3 regions of the Streptomyces sp. NPDC046860 genome follow, and region 2 is predicted to be linked to each of the others. Evidence: riboswitches for the same ligand, from Rfam matches in the RefSeq annotation. Region 2 holds a riboswitch; each other region holds the start of a gene.
What was found. A riboswitch is a leader RNA that binds a small molecule or an ion and turns the genes downstream of it on or off. The one in region 2 is predicted to bind thiamine pyrophosphate.
Positions count from the first base shown of each region.

Region 1: another riboswitch for thiamine pyrophosphate. It lies ahead of ABZ898_RS03160 (thiamine ABC transporter substrate-binding protein); the one in region 2 lies ahead of thiC (phosphomethylpyrimidine synthase ThiC).
Region 3: another riboswitch for thiamine pyrophosphate. It lies ahead of thiO (glycine oxidase ThiO); the one in region 2 lies ahead of thiC (phosphomethylpyrimidine synthase ThiC).

Region 1 is NZ_JBEYXQ010000001.1:703,936-709,236, reverse strand. It holds gene ABZ898_RS03165 (iron ABC transporter permease) at 1-781, opposite strand, end outside; gene ABZ898_RS03160 (thiamine ABC transporter substrate-binding protein) at 832-1,905, opposite strand; TPP riboswitch at 1,986-2,093, opposite strand; gene rlmN (23S rRNA (adenine(2503)-C(2))-methyltransferase RlmN) at 2,135-3,241, opposite strand; gene ABZ898_RS03150 (hypothetical protein) at 3,344-3,496, opposite strand; gene ABZ898_RS03145 (phosphatidate cytidylyltransferase) at 3,598-4,638, opposite strand; gene frr (ribosome recycling factor) at 4,638-5,195, opposite strand.
Region 2 is NZ_JBEYXQ010000007.1:148,898-154,198, reverse strand. It holds gene ABZ898_RS12965 (LacI family DNA-binding transcriptional regulator) at 1-5, shown strand, start outside; gene ABZ898_RS12960 (metallophosphoesterase) at 314-1,384, shown strand; gene ABZ898_RS12955 (hypothetical protein) at 1,585-2,445, shown strand; gene thiC (phosphomethylpyrimidine synthase ThiC) at 2,442-4,247, opposite strand; TPP riboswitch at 4,240-4,412, opposite strand; gene ABZ898_RS12945 (YibE/F family protein) at 4,485-5,301, shown strand, end outside.
Region 3 is NZ_JBEYXQ010000005.1:168,604-173,904, reverse strand. It holds gene pknB (Stk1 family PASTA domain-containing Ser/Thr kinase) at 70-2,001, opposite strand; partial or broken gene ABZ898_RS09985 (thiazole synthase) at 2,093-2,884, opposite strand; gene thiS (sulfur carrier protein ThiS) at 2,887-3,087, opposite strand; gene thiO (glycine oxidase ThiO) at 3,084-4,268, opposite strand; TPP riboswitch at 4,265-4,377, opposite strand; gene ABZ898_RS09970 (hypothetical protein) at 4,429-4,782, shown strand; gene ABZ898_RS09965 (FAD-dependent oxidoreductase) at 4,812-5,301, shown strand, end outside.

The sequences.
Region 1 (5,301 bases), on a different contig from region 2:
CGACCAGGCGCAGCGCGGTCTCGCGCCGGCGCACGGTCCAGGCGTGCACGGCGAGGATCGCGCCGACCGCGGCGAACTGCACCAGGGTGAGGACGGCGGCCGTGGTGAGGTCGAAGACCTCGGAGGTCTGGCGGTAGATCTCCACCTCCAGGGTGGAGAAGGTGGGTCCGCCGAGGATCTGGACCACGCCGAAGGAGGTGAAGGTGAACAGGAACACCATCAGCGCGGCGGCGGCCACGGCGGGCGCCAGCGCGGGCAGGGTGACCTGCCGCCAGGCGCGCAGCGGGGACGCGCCGAGCATCCGGGCGGCCTCCTCCTGCCGGGGGTCGAGCTGCCCCCAGAGCCCGCCGACGGTACGGACGACGACGGCGTAGTTGAAGAAGACGTGCGCCAGCAGGATCGCCCACACCGTGGTGTCCAGGCGCAGGCCCCACAGCTCGTCCAGCAGTCCGCCGTGGCCGACCAGGGCGAGGAACGCGGTGCCGACGACCACCGTGGGCAGGACGAACGGCACGGTGACCACGGCCCGCAGCACCTGTTTGCCGGGGAACTCCAGCCGGGCGAAGACGTAGGCGGCGGGCAGCGCGATCAGCAGGGTGAGCGCGGTGGAGGCGACCGCCTGCCAGGTGGTGAACCACAGCACGTGCCGGATGTCGGAGCGGCCCAGCACCTCGGCGAACCGCCCGAGGTGCCAGGTGCCGTCCGTCTTGAGCCCGCGCGCCGTGATCGCGGCGACGGGCCAGGCGAAGAACAGGGCGAAGAACGCGGCGGGCAGGGCCATGAGCCCCAGCCGCGCCGCGCTCCGGCGGCCACGCCGTCCGGCCGCCCCGGCTACTTCAGTACGAGCGACGTCCACGAGCTGACCCACTGGTCGCGGTTGGCGGCGATCCTGCCGGGCGCCATGACGGCCGGGTCCTCGGCGGCGGGCCCGTACTCGGTGAACTCGGCGGGGACCTCGGCGTCCTTGATCACCGGGTACACGAACATGTTCATCGGCATGTCCTGCTGGAACTCCCTGGTGAGCAGGAAGTCGATGAACGCCTTGCCGCCCTCGGCGTTCTTCGCGTTCTTCAGCAGCCCGGCGAACTCGACCTGCCGGAAGCAGGTGCCCTGGGCGACGCCGGTGGGGGCGGTCGCCGGCTTCTTCTTGGCGTAGATCACCTCGGCGGGCGGCGAGGAGGCGTACGAGACGACCAGCGGCCGGTCACCGCCCGCCTTCCTGCCCTCGGAGGAGCCGGAGAACTCCTGGTAGTACGCCTGCTCCCAGCCGTCGACGACCTTGACGCCGTTGGCCTTGAGCCTCTTCCAGTACGCCTCCCAGCCCTTGTCGCCGTACCGCGCGGCACTGCCGAGCAGGAAGCCCAGGCCGGGCGAGGAGGTGGCGGCGTTCTCGGTGACCAGGAGGTTCCTGTACTTCGGGTCGGCGAGGTCGGCGAAGGTGTGCGGCGGCTTCAGCTTGTGCTCGGTGAAGTACGCCTTGTCGTAGTTGACGCAGACGTCGCCGTGGTCGACCGGCGTGACCCGGTGCTTGGCGCGGTCGAGCTGGAAGGCGGGGTCGGCCTGGTCGAGGCCCTTGGCCGCGTACGGCTGGAAGAGGCCGTTGTCGAGGGCGCGGGAGAGCAGGGTGTTGTCGACGCCGAAGAAGACGTCTCCCTGCGGGTTGTCCTTGGTGAGGACCGCCTTGTTGACGGCCTGGCCGGCGTCGCCGTCCTTCAGGACGCGCACCTTGTAGCCGGAACGCTTCTCGAAGTCCGCGATCACGTTCTTGGACGCGGCCCACGAGTCGTGGCTGACGAGGGTCACGGTCTTGGTGTCCGCGGCCCCCTCGGTGCCGGTCGACCCGCACGCGGAGAGCGTGAGCAGGCCGAGGCCCGCCGCCGCGGCCACGAAGGTCTTGGTGTGCACTGATGGTCCTCCTGGGGTGGGCCAGGAAGAGACGCGGCCCTGCCCGGTCTCCGCGCGGGAGGCCGGGCAGGGCACAACAGCTTGAGTGATGACCGAACTTCCTACCCAGAATGACCTGGGCGAGGTTCAGAGGGTCTGCGGCCTGGTTGCCGCACTCTCAGCGCTGTGGCGCTCCCCTGTCGGAATATGCAGATGTATGACCGTATGAAGTTGTGCTGACCGGCCCAGGTTACCGCTCGGTGGCCGCGAGCTGACCACACGCCCCGTCGATCTCCTGACCGCGGGTGTCGCGGACGGTCACCGGCACGCCGTGCGAGGCGATGGCCTCCACGAACGCCTTCTCGTCCTCGGGACGGGAGGCGGTCCACTTGGAGCCGGGGGTGGGGTTGAGCGGGATGAGGTTGACGTGCACCGGCCGGCCCTTGAGCATCCGGCCGAGCCGGTCGCCGCGCCAGGCCTGGTCGTTGATGTCCCGGATCAGCGCGTACTCGATGGACAGCCGGCGCCCGGACTTCTCCGCGTACTCGAACCCGGCGTCCAGCACCTCGCGCACCTTCCACCGCGTGTTCACGGGGACGAGGGTGTCGCGCAGTTCGTCGTCGGGGGCGTGCAGGGAGATCGCCAGACGGCACTTGAAGCCCTCGTCGGCGAAACGGTGGATCGCGGGCACGAGACCGACCGTCGAGACGGTGATGCCGCGCTGGGACAGCCCGAGGCCGTCCGGGGCGGGGTCGGTGAGCGCCCGGATGGCCCCCACGACCCGCTTGTAGTTGGCGAGCGGCTCGCCCATGCCCATGAAGACGATGTTGGAGAGCCGCGCGGGCCCGCCGGGCACCTCGCCGTCCCTCAGCGCCCGCATGCCGTCCACGATCTGGTGCACGATCTCGGCGGTGGACAGGTTCCGGTCCAGCCCCGCCTGCCCGGTCGCGCAGAACGGGCAGTTCATCCCGCACCCGGCCTGGCTGCTGATGCACATGGTGACCCGGTCCGGGTACCGCATCAGCACCGACTCGACCAGCGTGCCGTCGAACAGCCGCCACAGCGTCTTACGGGTGGTGCCCTGGTCCGTGGCCAGATGCCGGACCACCGACATCAGCTCCGGGAACAGCGCCTCCCGCAGCTTCTCCCGCGAGCCGGCCGGGATGTCCGTCCACTGCTCGGGGTCGTGCGCGTACCGCGCGAAGTAGTGCTGCGAGAGCTGCTTGGCACGAAACGGCTTCTCCCCCGCCTCGGCGACGGCGTCCTTCCGCTCGGCAGGCGAAAGATCAGCGAGATGCCGCGGCGGCTTCTTGGCTCCGCGGGGGGCGACGAAAGTGAGTTCTCCGGGCTTGGGCATGGTGGTACCAGTGTCGCAGATCGACTTGGGTGGCCTGGTCCGCGCGCTCGTGCCCCAGAGGCGCCGCATCACCGAGGGCGTCGACCACCTGGCAGCACCCGGTCACGGGACGTCGATCTGCCAGGCGATGACACCCGTGGAGCCTTCAGCCGCATCGGCGTCGATGCGTACCCGCCCGGACGCCGTGATCCGCTGCCGCACGATCGTCCGATCGCAGGGCACCTCGGTGTTGGCACCGGGGCTCGCGGGGGTCACCGTGACTCGGGCGCCGCCTCAGATACGAGGCGCCGCCTCAGATACGAACGGACCCCGCCCTCCATGACGGAGAGCGGGGCCCGAGGACCGTGCGGCGGGGTTCAGGACCCCACGAACGCCACCAGCAGCAGCCACACCACCGGGGCCGTCGGCAGGAGGGAGTCCAGGCGGTCCATGATTCCTCCGTGGCCGGGGAGGAGGGTGCCCATGTCCTTGATGCCCAGGTCGCGCTTGATCATGGACTCGCCGAGGTCGCCCAGCGTGGCGCTGACCGCCACCGCGAAGCCCAGGATCAGGCCCTGCCACCAGGCGCCGTCGTCGATGAGGAACTGCATGCACAGCGCGCCCGCGACCATGGCGAACGCCACCGCGCCCATGAGGCCCTCGCGGGTCTTGCCGGGGCTGATGCGCGGAGCGAGCTTGTGCTTGCCGAAACGCCAGCCGACCGCGTAGGCGCCGGTGTCGCTGACCACGGTGAGGAGCAGGAACGTCAGCACCCGCCAGGCGCCGTCGTCGGCGGTGAGCATCATCGCCACGAACGTCGCCAGGAACGGGACGTAGAACGCGGCGAAGACCCCCGCCGTGACGTCCTTCAGATAGCCGTCCGGCGGCTGGGTCATCCGCCAGACCAGGACCGCGAGCGCGGTGAGCGCCATGGCGACCCAGGCGCCCTCGGCGCCGCGCGCGTACCCCGCGACCACCATCGCCGCACCGCCGACCGCGAGCGGCACCAGGGGTGCCCTGATCCCCTTGCGCTCCTGCAGCCGGCTGGTCAGCTCCCACAGACCGACGACCACCGCGACGGCGACCACACCGACGAAGACGGCCTTGACGACGAAGAGCGAGGCGATGATCACCACGCCGAGTCCCACGCCGACGCCTATGGCCGCGCTCAGGTCGCGGCCCGCGGTCTTCTTCGGCGCGGGGGCCGGCTGCGGGGAGTCGGGCATCGGGTCGTCGTCCTGGTCTCCGCCATACGCGGGTACGTCGGGCACGCTGGGCATGGGGCGAGTCTGCTGCGCCTCGGGCGCATCGTATGCGGGACCCGCCGTGGCAGCCCCCTGGACAGGCCCACCCGCGGTGGGCCCCCAGTACCCGGCCTGCCCCGCCTGCGGCGGCGCCCCCCAGGAAGAGTCGCTCATCAGACTTCGAGCAGCTCCGCTTCCTTGTGCTTGAGAAGCTCGTCCACCTGCGCCACGTACTTGGCGGTCAGGTCGTCGAGCTCCTTCTCGGCGCGCCGGCCCTCGTCCTCGCCGACCTCGCCGTCCTTGATCAGCTTGTCGATGGCGTCCTTGGCCTTGCGGCGCACGGAACGGATCGAGACCTTGGCGTCCTCGGCCTTGTGCTTGGCGACCTTGATGTAGTCGCGGCGGCGCTCCTCGGTCAGCTCGGGGAACACCACACGGATGATGTTGCCGTCGTTGCTGGGGTTGACGCCCAGGTCCGAGTCACGGATCGCCTGCTCGATGTTGCGCAGCGCGCTCTTGTCGAACGGGGTGACCACGGCCATGCGCGGCTCCGGAACGGAGAACGAGGCCAGCTGGTTGATCGGCGTCGGGGCACCGTAGTAGTCGGCCACGATCTTGTTGAACATCGCCGGGTGCGCACGGCCGGTGCGGATCGCGGCGAAGTCCTCCTTGGCGACCACGACGGCCTTCTCCATCTTCTCCTCGGCTTCGAGGAGGGTCTCTTCGATCACCACTTGCTCCTGCGTGTCTTGAGTAAGGCCCGGCTGCGGTCCCCGATCGGGCGGCGGCCGGCTGCGTCGCGTCTGCTTCCTGCACGGTTCCCGACCGGCAGGACAT
Region 2 (5,301 bases):
GCTGACGGAACCGGCCCGAGGGGGGCGCCCGGCGGAGGCGGACGGTCCGGCGCGGCGCGTCCGGGCCGGCCGTGGCTCGCCGAACCGGGGCGGGCGACCCTCCGGCGGGTGATCGATCACAGCCGTGCAACCGGTCGAAAACCCGCACAACCGGGAGGAAAGCCTCGGTGATCTGGAGCCTCGCTCCGATTCACCACCCCTGGGTCATCACATGGCGCGACGCGCATTCCTATGATGGGCCCACGACACCGCGGGCCGCTGCGACCAGGCAGTCCGAGGCGGTGCAGCTTCGGCGCGATGGTGGAGGGGTCTGATGACTCAGGGGGCCGGTCTGGGACCCGAGACGGAGCGGACGGCGACGTTGCGCGACTTCCGGGTGCCCGCTTACGTCCATGAGACCGGTCCGTACGCAGACGTGCACCCCGGTGACGTCGTCCCCGCGCACGAGGCGGAGCACCCCGAGGGGTACACCCCGACCGAGCGGGACCTGCCGGTCATCCGGCGCGGCGAGGCCCTCCAGCCGCCCGCCGACCCGGCCCCGGCCGCACCGGCGCCGCAGCCCGGCGACGGCCCCGGCCCGCTGTTCGTCGTGGGCGACGTCCACGGCTACATCGAGGAGCTGCTGACCGCCCTGCGGACCAAGGGCCTGATCGACGAGGCCGGCCAGTGGTGCGCGGGCACCGCCCGGCTCTGGTTCCTCGGCGACTTCACCGACCGGGGCCCCGACGGCATCGGCGTCATCGACCTCGTGATGCGGCTGTCCGCCGAGGCCGCCGCGGCCGGCGGTTACTGCAAGGCCCTCATGGGCAACCACGAGCTGCTGCTGCTGGGCGCCAAGCGCTTCGGCGACACCCCGGTCAACTCCGGCGCGGGCACCGCCACCTTCCAGGCCGCCTGGCTGCTCAACGGCGGCCAGAAGACCGACATGGACCGCCTCCAGGACCACCACCTGCAGTGGATGGCCCGGCTCGACGCGGTCGAGGAGGTCGACGGCTATCTGCTGCTCCACTCCGACACCACCGCCTACCTCGACTACGGCGACTCGATCGAGGCCGTCAACGACACCGTCCGCGAGGCGCTGACCCGCAACGACGCGGACGAGGTGTGGGACCTGTTCCGGAAGTTCACCAAGCGCTTCTCCTTCCGCGACGAGGGCGGCGCCGACGCCGTGCGCTCCCTCCTCGATACGTACGGCGGCGACCGTGTCGTTCACGGCCACAGCCCGATTCCCTATCTGCTGGGCCAGGTCGGCTCGGAGGAGGGCGAGGACAGCGGCGGCCCCAACGTCGAGGGACCGCACGTGTACGCGGACGGCCTCGCCATCGCCATGGACGGCGGCGTGACCATGGCCGGAAAGCTACTGGTCCAGCAACTGCCTCTGTAATCCTGACCGTTCTCCGCGCCGCCCGGCACCGGGCCGGACCGGTGCGGAGAAGGCACGGAGCCTCGTCGCAATTTCCCGCAACCCCCTGTCACCGTGCGGTGTGACAGCTCTACCATCGGCTTATCCGTAGCAGGCTCCCCTCCGTTTCTGCCCGACGGCTCGCCGCCATGCGAGCCCCAAGCCCTACGGAGCATCGGGGGATGCACATGAACAGCGTTCCGCAGCACCTGCTGAGCGAGGACCGCCGCGAATTCGAGCGGTTCCTCGATGAGGCGCTGCGCTCCGCACCCGACCACCCGGAACTGTCCGCCGTCGGACAGCGGCTCAACCCGGAACAGCTGCGCACGATGGCCCTCAACGCCACGGCCCTCATCACGGCGGCCGCCGCCACCGAGTACCAGCACTACGTCAAGACCCGCGAGGAACTGCGCCGGCCGGCGGCGGAGACCGAGGCGTCCGGTGACTCGTCCGGTACGGGGGAACCGGGGTCGGGCGCTCTGGGGCTCGCCGCCGCCCTGGGCGAGACCGCCGAGGGCGCCGGTGCGGGAGCCAGCGCGATGATCGCGGTGCTGGCCCCCGTCCTCGCGGGGACGGCCGCGGTGATCTTCCTGCTGGTGGGCTATCTCCTCAAGGTGACCGCTCCCGGCCTGGCGTTCGGCCGGACCATGATCACTGTCGGCTGGGTCTTCGGCGCCGTGACGGCGGTGGCCATCCTCGTCGCCGGTGTGGCGCTGCTGCTCACCGCGCTGCGCAACAGCTCCTCCGCCGAGGCCGCCGCCCAGGAGGAGGCGCGCGAGGCGGTGGCGAGGGCGCGCGAGGAGTGGCGGGAGGCCCTGCTCGAACGCGGCATCCTGCCCTTCCTGCGCGACGCCCTCTCCCAGCCCGGCGCCCCCGCCGCACAGCCCCTGCCGGCCCCCGGCCCGAGCCGGATGCCACGCCTGGGCTACGGCCGCCCCGGCTTCAGCAGCCCGGACGACGGAGCGGCCACCGACCGCCCCCGCTTCAGCAGCCCCGACTACACGAGCCCCGACTTCGGGGGGCCGGAACACCAGCCCGACTAGTTCCGCTCGTCCGCGAGCGGCAGATAGACGCGGTTGCCCGAGGCCGCGAACTCCTGGGACTTCCTGGCCATGCCCTCCTCGATCTCGGCCCGGTCCCCGCCGTGTTCACGCCGGATGTCCTGCGAGATCTTCATACTGCAGAACTTCGGACCGCACATGGAGCAGAAGTGGGCCGTCTTGGCGGGCTCGGCCGGCAGCGTCTCGTCGTGGAACTCCCGTGCCGTGTCCGGGTCCAGGGCGAGGTTGAACTGGTCCTCCCACCGGAACTCGAAGCGGGCGTCCGAGAGCGCGTCGTCCCACTCCTGGGCGCCGGGGTGGCCCTTGGCGAGGTCGGCCGCGTGGGCGGCGATCTTGTAGGTGATGACGCCGGTCTTGACGTCGTCCCGGTTCGGCAGGCCCAGGTGCTCCTTGGGCGTGACGTAACAGAGCATCGCCGTGCCCCACCAGGCGATCATCGCGGCGCCGATGCCCGAGGTGATGTGGTCGTACGCGGGCGCGACGTCGGTGGTCAGCGGGCCGAGCGTGTAGAACGGTGCCTCGTCGCAGATCTCCTGCTGGAGGTCGATGTTCTCCTTGATCTTGTGCATCGGGACGTGCCCGGGGCCCTCGATCATCGTCTGTACGTCGAAGCGCCTGGCGATCCGGTTGAGTTCCCCGAGCGTCCGCAACTCCGCGAACTGAGCCTCGTCGTTGGCGTCCGCGATCGAACCGGGCCGCAGGCCGTCACCGAGCGAGTAGGTGACGTCGTAGGCGGCGAGGATCTCGCAGAGTTCCTCGAAGTTCTCGTACAGGAACGACTCCTTGTGGTGCGCCAGGCACCAGGCGGCCATGATCGAGCCGCCGCGCGAGACGATGCCGGTCTTGCGGTTCGCCGTCAGCGGGACGTACGGCAGCCGCACACCCGCGTGCACCGTCATGTAGTCCACGCCCTGTTCGGCCTGCTCGATCACCGTGTCCTTGTAGATCTCCCAGGTCAGCTCCTCGGCCTTGCCGTCGACCTTCTCCAGCGCCTGGTAGAGCGGCACCGTACCGATGGGGACGGGGGAGTTGCGCAGCACCCACTCGCGGGTGGTGTGGATGTTGCGGCCGGTGGAGAGGTCCATGACCGTGTCGGCGCCCCAGCGGGTGGCCCAGGTCATCTTCTCCACCTCCTCCTCGATCGAGGAGGTGACGGCGGAGTTGCCGATGTTGGCGTTGACCTTCACCAGGAAACGCTTACCGATGATCATCGGCTCGATCTCCGGGTGGTTCACATTGGCGGGCAGCACCGCGCGGCCCGCCGCGATCTCCTCGCGGACCACCTCGGGAGAGACGTTCTCCCGCAGCGCCACGAACTCCATCTCGGGCGTGATCTCGCCCTGGCGGGCGTACGTGAGCTGGGTGACCGCCCGGCCCGCCCGCCCGCGCCGGGGCTGGCGGGGCCGTCCGGGGAAGACGGCGTCCAGGTTGCGCAGTCCACCGCGCGGCGAGGTGTGCTTGATCCCGTCGTCCTCGGGACGGACGGGGCGCCCCGCGTACTCCTCGGTGTCGCCGCGGGCGACGATCCAGTTCTCCCGCAGGGGGGACAGCCCCCTGCGGACATCGGTGCCGGCTTCCGGATCGGTGTACGGGCCGGAGGTGTCGTACAGCGTGACCGACCCTCCGTTGGTGAGATGCACCTGACGGACCGGCACCCGCAGGTCGGGGCGCGAGCCCTCGACATACGCCTTGTGCCAGCCGATGGACTTCCCGGCCTCCTCGCGCGGCGACGTGTCCGTCGCGTTCCGCGTGGAGGCAGGCGTGCGTGCGTCCTTGTCGGTCATGAGACCTACTCCCTACGCCGGCATTACCCGGTAACAGGTTCGGCGGTCGACGCAGCGATTCCCGTCCGCAGATGTTCCCGTCGAACCACGTTCCACGTGAAACATCGCAACGACGGAGGTCAGCGCCCTCTCAGCCCGGTGCTCCGAGCTCCCGCGTGTGCAAAGGTGCCTCCCACGCTAGCGCCCTGTGTGACGGGATGAACAGTGGGCCTCCCGTGTTCTTGCGATGATCGGGCGGTGACCACGACACAGCAGCCTCCCTACCCGCCTCCCGGCCCACCCCACCGGCCCGGCTCCGGACCGGGCCGCGGCGACGGGGGCGAGCACGGCTCCGGGGGCGGACACGGCCATGGGCACGGCCACTCGCACAGTCACAGCCACGGCCCCGCCGCGCCGGTCTCCAAGCATCTGCGCAAGGTGATCGCGGCGATCCTGATCCCGTTCAGCGTGGCCGTCGTCGTGGGCCTGGTGGCCCTCTGGCCCGGCGGGGCTCCGCCGCACCAGCGCACCGGGGTCGGCTTCGATCGCCAGACGCAGCAGGCCACGGTCACCCAGGTGACCTCGGTGAGCTGCAAGGCGGGCGGCGGCCAGGGAGCGCCGGCCGGTGACCCCTCGGGCGCGGGCGCGGCTCCCCAGGACGACAAGGGTCCCTGCAAGAAGGCGACGGTCCGGGTCGACACCGGCAAGGACCGGGGCCGCACCTTCACCGAGCTGGTGCAGCCGGACCAGACACGGCAGTTGGCCCAGGGCGACAAGGTCGTGGTCGCCTACGAGCCCACGGCGCCGAAGGACCTCCAGTACGCGGTCACCGACCTGGACCGGAAGTTCCCCATGGCGCTGCTCGCCGGGATCTTCGCGATCGCCGTCGTGGTGGTGGGCCGGCTGCGCGGGGTGATGGCGCTGGTGGCGTTGGCCGTCAGCTTCCTGGTGCTGACCCTGTTCATCCTGCCCGCGGTGCTGCAGGGCTCGAACCCGCTGCTCGTGGCGGTGGTCGGGTCGAGCGCGATCATGCTCATCGCGCTCTACATGTGCCATGGCCTCTCCGCACGGACCT
Region 3 (5,301 bases), on a different contig from region 2:
GGGTGTCACGCCGCCCCGCGCCCCCGGACCGGCGGCCGCGGTGAGACCGGTCACCGGACGGCGATCCGGTCACCGGATGGTGATCGTGACCTCCGAGCCCTTGGGCGCCTCGTCGCCGCCCGCCACCGACTGCTTCTTCACCTTGTCGCCGAACAGCCCCAGCAGCCCCCGGTCCTCGTGGACCTGGAAACCGGCCGCCTCCAGCTTCTGGTGCGCCTCGTCCACGCTCGACCCGACCACGTCCGGGACCTTCACCATCTCCGGGCCCTTGGACAGCGTCAGCGTCACCGTGTCGCCCTCGGCGCCCTGGCCGCCCGCTTCCGGCGACTGGAAGGCGACCTGGCCCTTGTCGTAGTCGGAGTTCACGCGCTCGGCCGCGATCCTGACCTTCAGACCGGCCTCGGTCAGGTCCTGGCGCGCGGTCTCGGCGTCCTCGCCGCTGACGTCCGGGATGTCGACGGGGGCGCCCTTGCTGACGACCAGGGCGATCGCCGAACCGGCGCGCCGCTCGGTGCCCGCCTCCGGTGTCGTACCGATCACCGAGCCCCGGGCGACCTCGTCGCTGAACTCGCGCGTGACCATCCCCGGCTCCAGGCCGGCCGTCTTCAGTCGCGCCCGCGCCCGCTCCAGCGGCTCGCCCGCGACCCTGGGCACCGAGACCGAGCGCGGGCCCAGCGAGACGGTCAGCCCCACCGAGGCGTTGCCCCGGACGCGGGAGCCCGCCGACGGGTCGGAGCTGATGACCGTGCCCCGGTCCACGGTGTCGCTGTAGGCGCGCTCGATCCTGCCCACGTCCAGCCCCGCCGACCTCAGCCGCTGTTCCGCCTGGTCCTGGGTCCGCGTCATCACCGGCGGCACCTTGGTGAACTGGCCCGAGTTGATGTACCAGACCCCGCCGCCCACGCCGAGGAACACCAGCACCGCGGCCACGAGCGTCAGCAGCCCGCGGCGGGGCCGCGACCGCGACCCGGCGCGCCGGGACGGCGGCGCCTCCACGTCGGTCGTGTGCAGCACGCTCGTGACGTCCCGGCCGTCGTCGCCGTCGACCGGCAGCGGCCGGACAAACGTCAGCGAGCGCGGGATCACGCTCGTACGGTCGTCGCCGTTGTCGTGGGCGGTGGACAGCGCCTGCGGCGGCAGCGCGTCGAGCTGCTCCCCGGTCAGCGAGCCCCGGACCCGCAGCACCTCGCCGAGCAGCGCGGCCGCGTCCGCGGGCCGCACCTGCGGGGTGCGGGCGGTCGCGGCGGCCACCAGCTCGTCCAGCTCGTACGCCAGCCCCGGCACCAGCGCCGAGGGCGGGGGCACGTCGTCGTGCAGGTGCTTGTAGAGGATCTGGGCGGGGGAGTCCCCGGAGTGCGGCTTGGCGCCGGTCAGCATCTCGTGGAGGACGACACCGCAGGCGTACACGTCCACGCGCGGGTCGGCGGTGCCCTGCTCGATCTGCTCCGGGGCCAGGTAGGACACCGTGCCGAGGACCGAGCCCGTGGTGCTGGTGACCGTGTCCACCGAGCGCACCAGACCGAAGTCGGCGACCTTCACCCGGCCGTCGTCCCCTATCAGCACGTTCTCCGGCTTCATGTCCCGGTGCACGAACCCCGCCCGGTGGGCCGCGCCCAGCGCGGCCAGCACCGGCTCCAGGATGTCCAGGGCGGCCCTGGGCATCAGCGCGCCCCGCTCGCGCAGCACGTCGCGCAGGGTGCACCCGGCGACGTACTCCATCGCCAGATAGACGTACCCGCCGTCGGTGCCCTGGTCGAAGACCTGCACCACATTGGGGTGGGAGAGCCGGGCGACCGACTTGGCCTCGCGGATGAAGCGGTCGACGAAGCCGCCGTCGGCGGCCAGCGCCGGATGCATCACCTTGAGCGCCAGGACCCGGTCGAGCCGGATGTCCAGGGCCCGGTAGACGGTCGCCATGCCGCCGACGGCGATCCGCGCCTCGACGCGATAGCGGCCGTCGAGCACCTGGCCGAGGAGAGGGTCCGAGAGGGTCATATCCACGCGGGCGAGTCTACGAGGGGTGCGCGGCGGCGGCGCCCGCTGCGCCGTCCGGGTGAGCGACCGCAGCAGAGCTGTGACCGTCCCGCGAGGTGAACGCCGGCCGCTCGGGATCGAGGTCCGCGCGCCCCTCGGCGGGCGACGACGCCCGCGCGAAATGGCGGCGCGGGATGCGTCCGGCCAGGCGTGCCAGGTGTCCCGCGCGCACCGCGTGCCGCATCGCCGTCGCCATCGTCTCGGGGTCCTGCGCCCGGGTGACGGCCGAGGCGAGCATCACACCCGCGCACCCCAGTTCCATCGCCAGCGCCACGTCGGACGCCGTGCCCGCCCCGGCGTCCAGGATCACCGGCACGTGGGACTGCTCCACGATCAGCTCGAAGTTGTGCGGGTTGCGGATGCCGAGCCCGGAGCCGATCGGGGAGCCCAGCGGCATCACGGCCGCGCAGCCCACGTCCTGGAGCCTCCTGGCCAGCACCGGGTCGTCGTTGGTGTACGGCAGCACGGTGAAGCCGTCGTCGACCAGTGTCTCGGCCGCGTCCAGCGTCTCCACCGGGTCCGGCAGCAGCGTCCGCTCGTCGGCCACCACCTCCAGCTTCACCAGAGGGGTCCCGAGCGCCTCGCGGGCCAGCCGGGCGGTCAGCACCGCCTCACCGGCGGTGAAGCAGCCCGCGGTGTTGGGCAGCACACGGATGCCGAGCCTCTCCAGCACCGACAGCACCGAGCCGTGCGCGCCGGGGTCGACCCGGCGCATCGCCACCGTGGTCAGTCCGGTCCCGGACGCGATCAGCGAGCGCTCCAGCACGGCCAGGCTGGGCGCCCCGCCGGTGCCCATGATCAGCCGGGAGTCCAGGGTCAGGTCGCCGAGGACCAGGGGTTCGCCGGTCATCGTCAGCCTCCCTGCACGGCGGTGAGGACCTCGACCCGGTCGCCCTCGGCGAGGCCGGTCTCGGCCCACCGGGTGCGCGGGACGACGGTCTCGTTGACGGCGGCGGCCACCCCGGAGGGCGCGGGGGTCAGGACGCGTACGACGGCGTCCAGGGCGGTGCCGGGCGCCACCTCGCGGCGCTCGCCGTTGACGGAGATGTTCATGCGGAGTGCTCCAGGTTCGGGGAGGGGGCGGCGAAACGGCGCGGCGAGAACGGGCGGGCCACCTCGGGCACCCCCGCGCCGCACAGGACGTCCGCCATGACGTCCCCGGTGACGGGCGTGAGCAGCACGCCGTTGCGGTGGTGCCCGGTGGCCAGCAGCAGGCCGTCGAGGCCCGTGGGGCCGAGCATCGGGGCGTTGTCGGGGGAGCCGGGGCGCAGTCCGGCCAGGGTCTCGGTGAGCGGCAGCTCGGTGATGCCGGGCACCAGCTCATGGGCGTCGCGCAGCAGCTCGTACACCCCGCCCGCCGTCACCGTGGTGTCGAAGCCCTGCTCCTCGCTGGTCGCGCCGACCACCAGCTCGCCGTTCTCGCGCGGCACCAGGTACACCGGCCCGCCGCGCACCACGGCCCGCACGGTGCGGCTCAGGAACGGCCGGTACCGGGGCGGCACGGTGAGCCGCAGCACCTGCCCCTTCACCGGGCGCACCGGAGGCACGAACGCCTCGGGCACCCCCTCCAGCCGGCCGCTCAGGCAGCCGCCCGCCAGCACCACCTGCCCGGCGCCCAGCGAGGTGCCGTCCGCCGTGGTGACCCCGGTGGCCCGGTCGCCGGACACGTCCAGCCGGGCGGCCCGGGTGCGGTGGAAGGCCACCCCGGCCCGCTCGCAGGCGGCGAGCAGCGCGGCCGCCAGCCGCCGGGGGTCGATCTGGTGGTCCCCGTCGGCCCGCAGCCCACCGCGCACACCGGGCGCCAGCATCGGCTCCAGGCGCCGGCACTCCCGCCCGGACAGCCACTCGGAGTCCAGCCCGCAGCGGAGCTGGAGTTCGTGCACCTCACGGAGCTGGGCGCGGTCGTCGGTGTCGAAGGCGACCGCGAGGGTGCCCGAGCGGCGGTGGCCCAGGTCGTGGCCGGTGGCCTCGGCCAGCTCGGCGGCGAAGCCGGGATAGCGGCGGGCGGAGGCCAGGTTCAGCGCGAGCAGCCCCTCCTCGCCGTGGTGCAGCTCGGTGACGGCGGCCAGCATCCCGGCCGCGACCAGCGCGGCCCCGCCGCCGGGCTCGGGGTCCACGACGGCGACGGCCAGCCCCCGCCCGGCCGCGCGCCAGGCGGTGACCAGGCCGATGATCCCGCCCCCGATGACCAGGACGTCCGGCGCACCGGACGGTTCGGACGTACGTGACGGCATGGGCGTCTCGCCCCTCCCTTCGCCGGCATGACCCGGATCAGGTTCGTACGGTCGGAGGCCGCCAGCCTCCCTCTCAGCCCGGTGCGTCCAGGCTCCCGCGAGTGCAGTTACGGTGGCCAGCCTAGCCGCCCGCCCAGCTCAGCCATAAGGGAGCCGACCCATGCCCCGCTCGCTCGACGGACTCACCCTCGCCCCCGTGGCGGACCAGGCGCCCGGCCAGGTGGGCACCGGCACCCGGTTCGACTACCACGAGCGGGACGGGCGGATCTGGGCCGAGTACGCGGGCGGTGACATCGCGCGCGGCCACCTCGTCGGCACCCGCGCCGGGGACCGGCTGGACTTCCGGTACGTGCAGCTGGGGCACGACGGCACCACAGCCTCCGGGCACTGCCTCTCCACGGTGGTGGCACTGCCCGACGGGCGGCTGCGGCTGGAGGAGGCGTGGGAGTGGGAGTCCGGCCCCGGCGCCGGGACCAGCGTGGTCGAGGAGATCGCGGGCACCCGCACTGCCTGACGGGCCGTCACGGACTTAAGGTGACTCGAGTGAGCGAGCAGACGCCCCAGGAGGGCACGGCACGGGAACGGCGCGTGGTCGTCGTCGGCGCGGGCATGGCCGGGGTGCAGACCGCGGTCGCCCTGCGCGAACAGGGCTTCACCGGGCCCGTCACGCTGATCGGCGCCGAGCCGCACCAGCCCTACGACCGGCCCCCGCTGTCCAAGGCGATCCTCCTCGGCGCCGCCGAGGGCTCCGCCTTCGACGTGGACTTCGCCTCGCTCGACATCGACCTCCGGCTCGGCTGCGAGGCGCTCGGCGTGCGCCCCGCCGACCACGAACTGGACACCGCCGCGGGCCCCGTCCCGTACGACGTGCTGGTGCTGGCCACCGGCGCCGAACCGATGCGGCTGCCCGGCACCGACGAGACACCCGGTGTGCACCTGCTGCGCACCCTGGACGACGCCGAACGGCTGCGCCCGGTGCTCGCCCGGCAGCACGACGTGGTGGTCGTCGGCGCGGGCTGGATCGGCGCCGAGT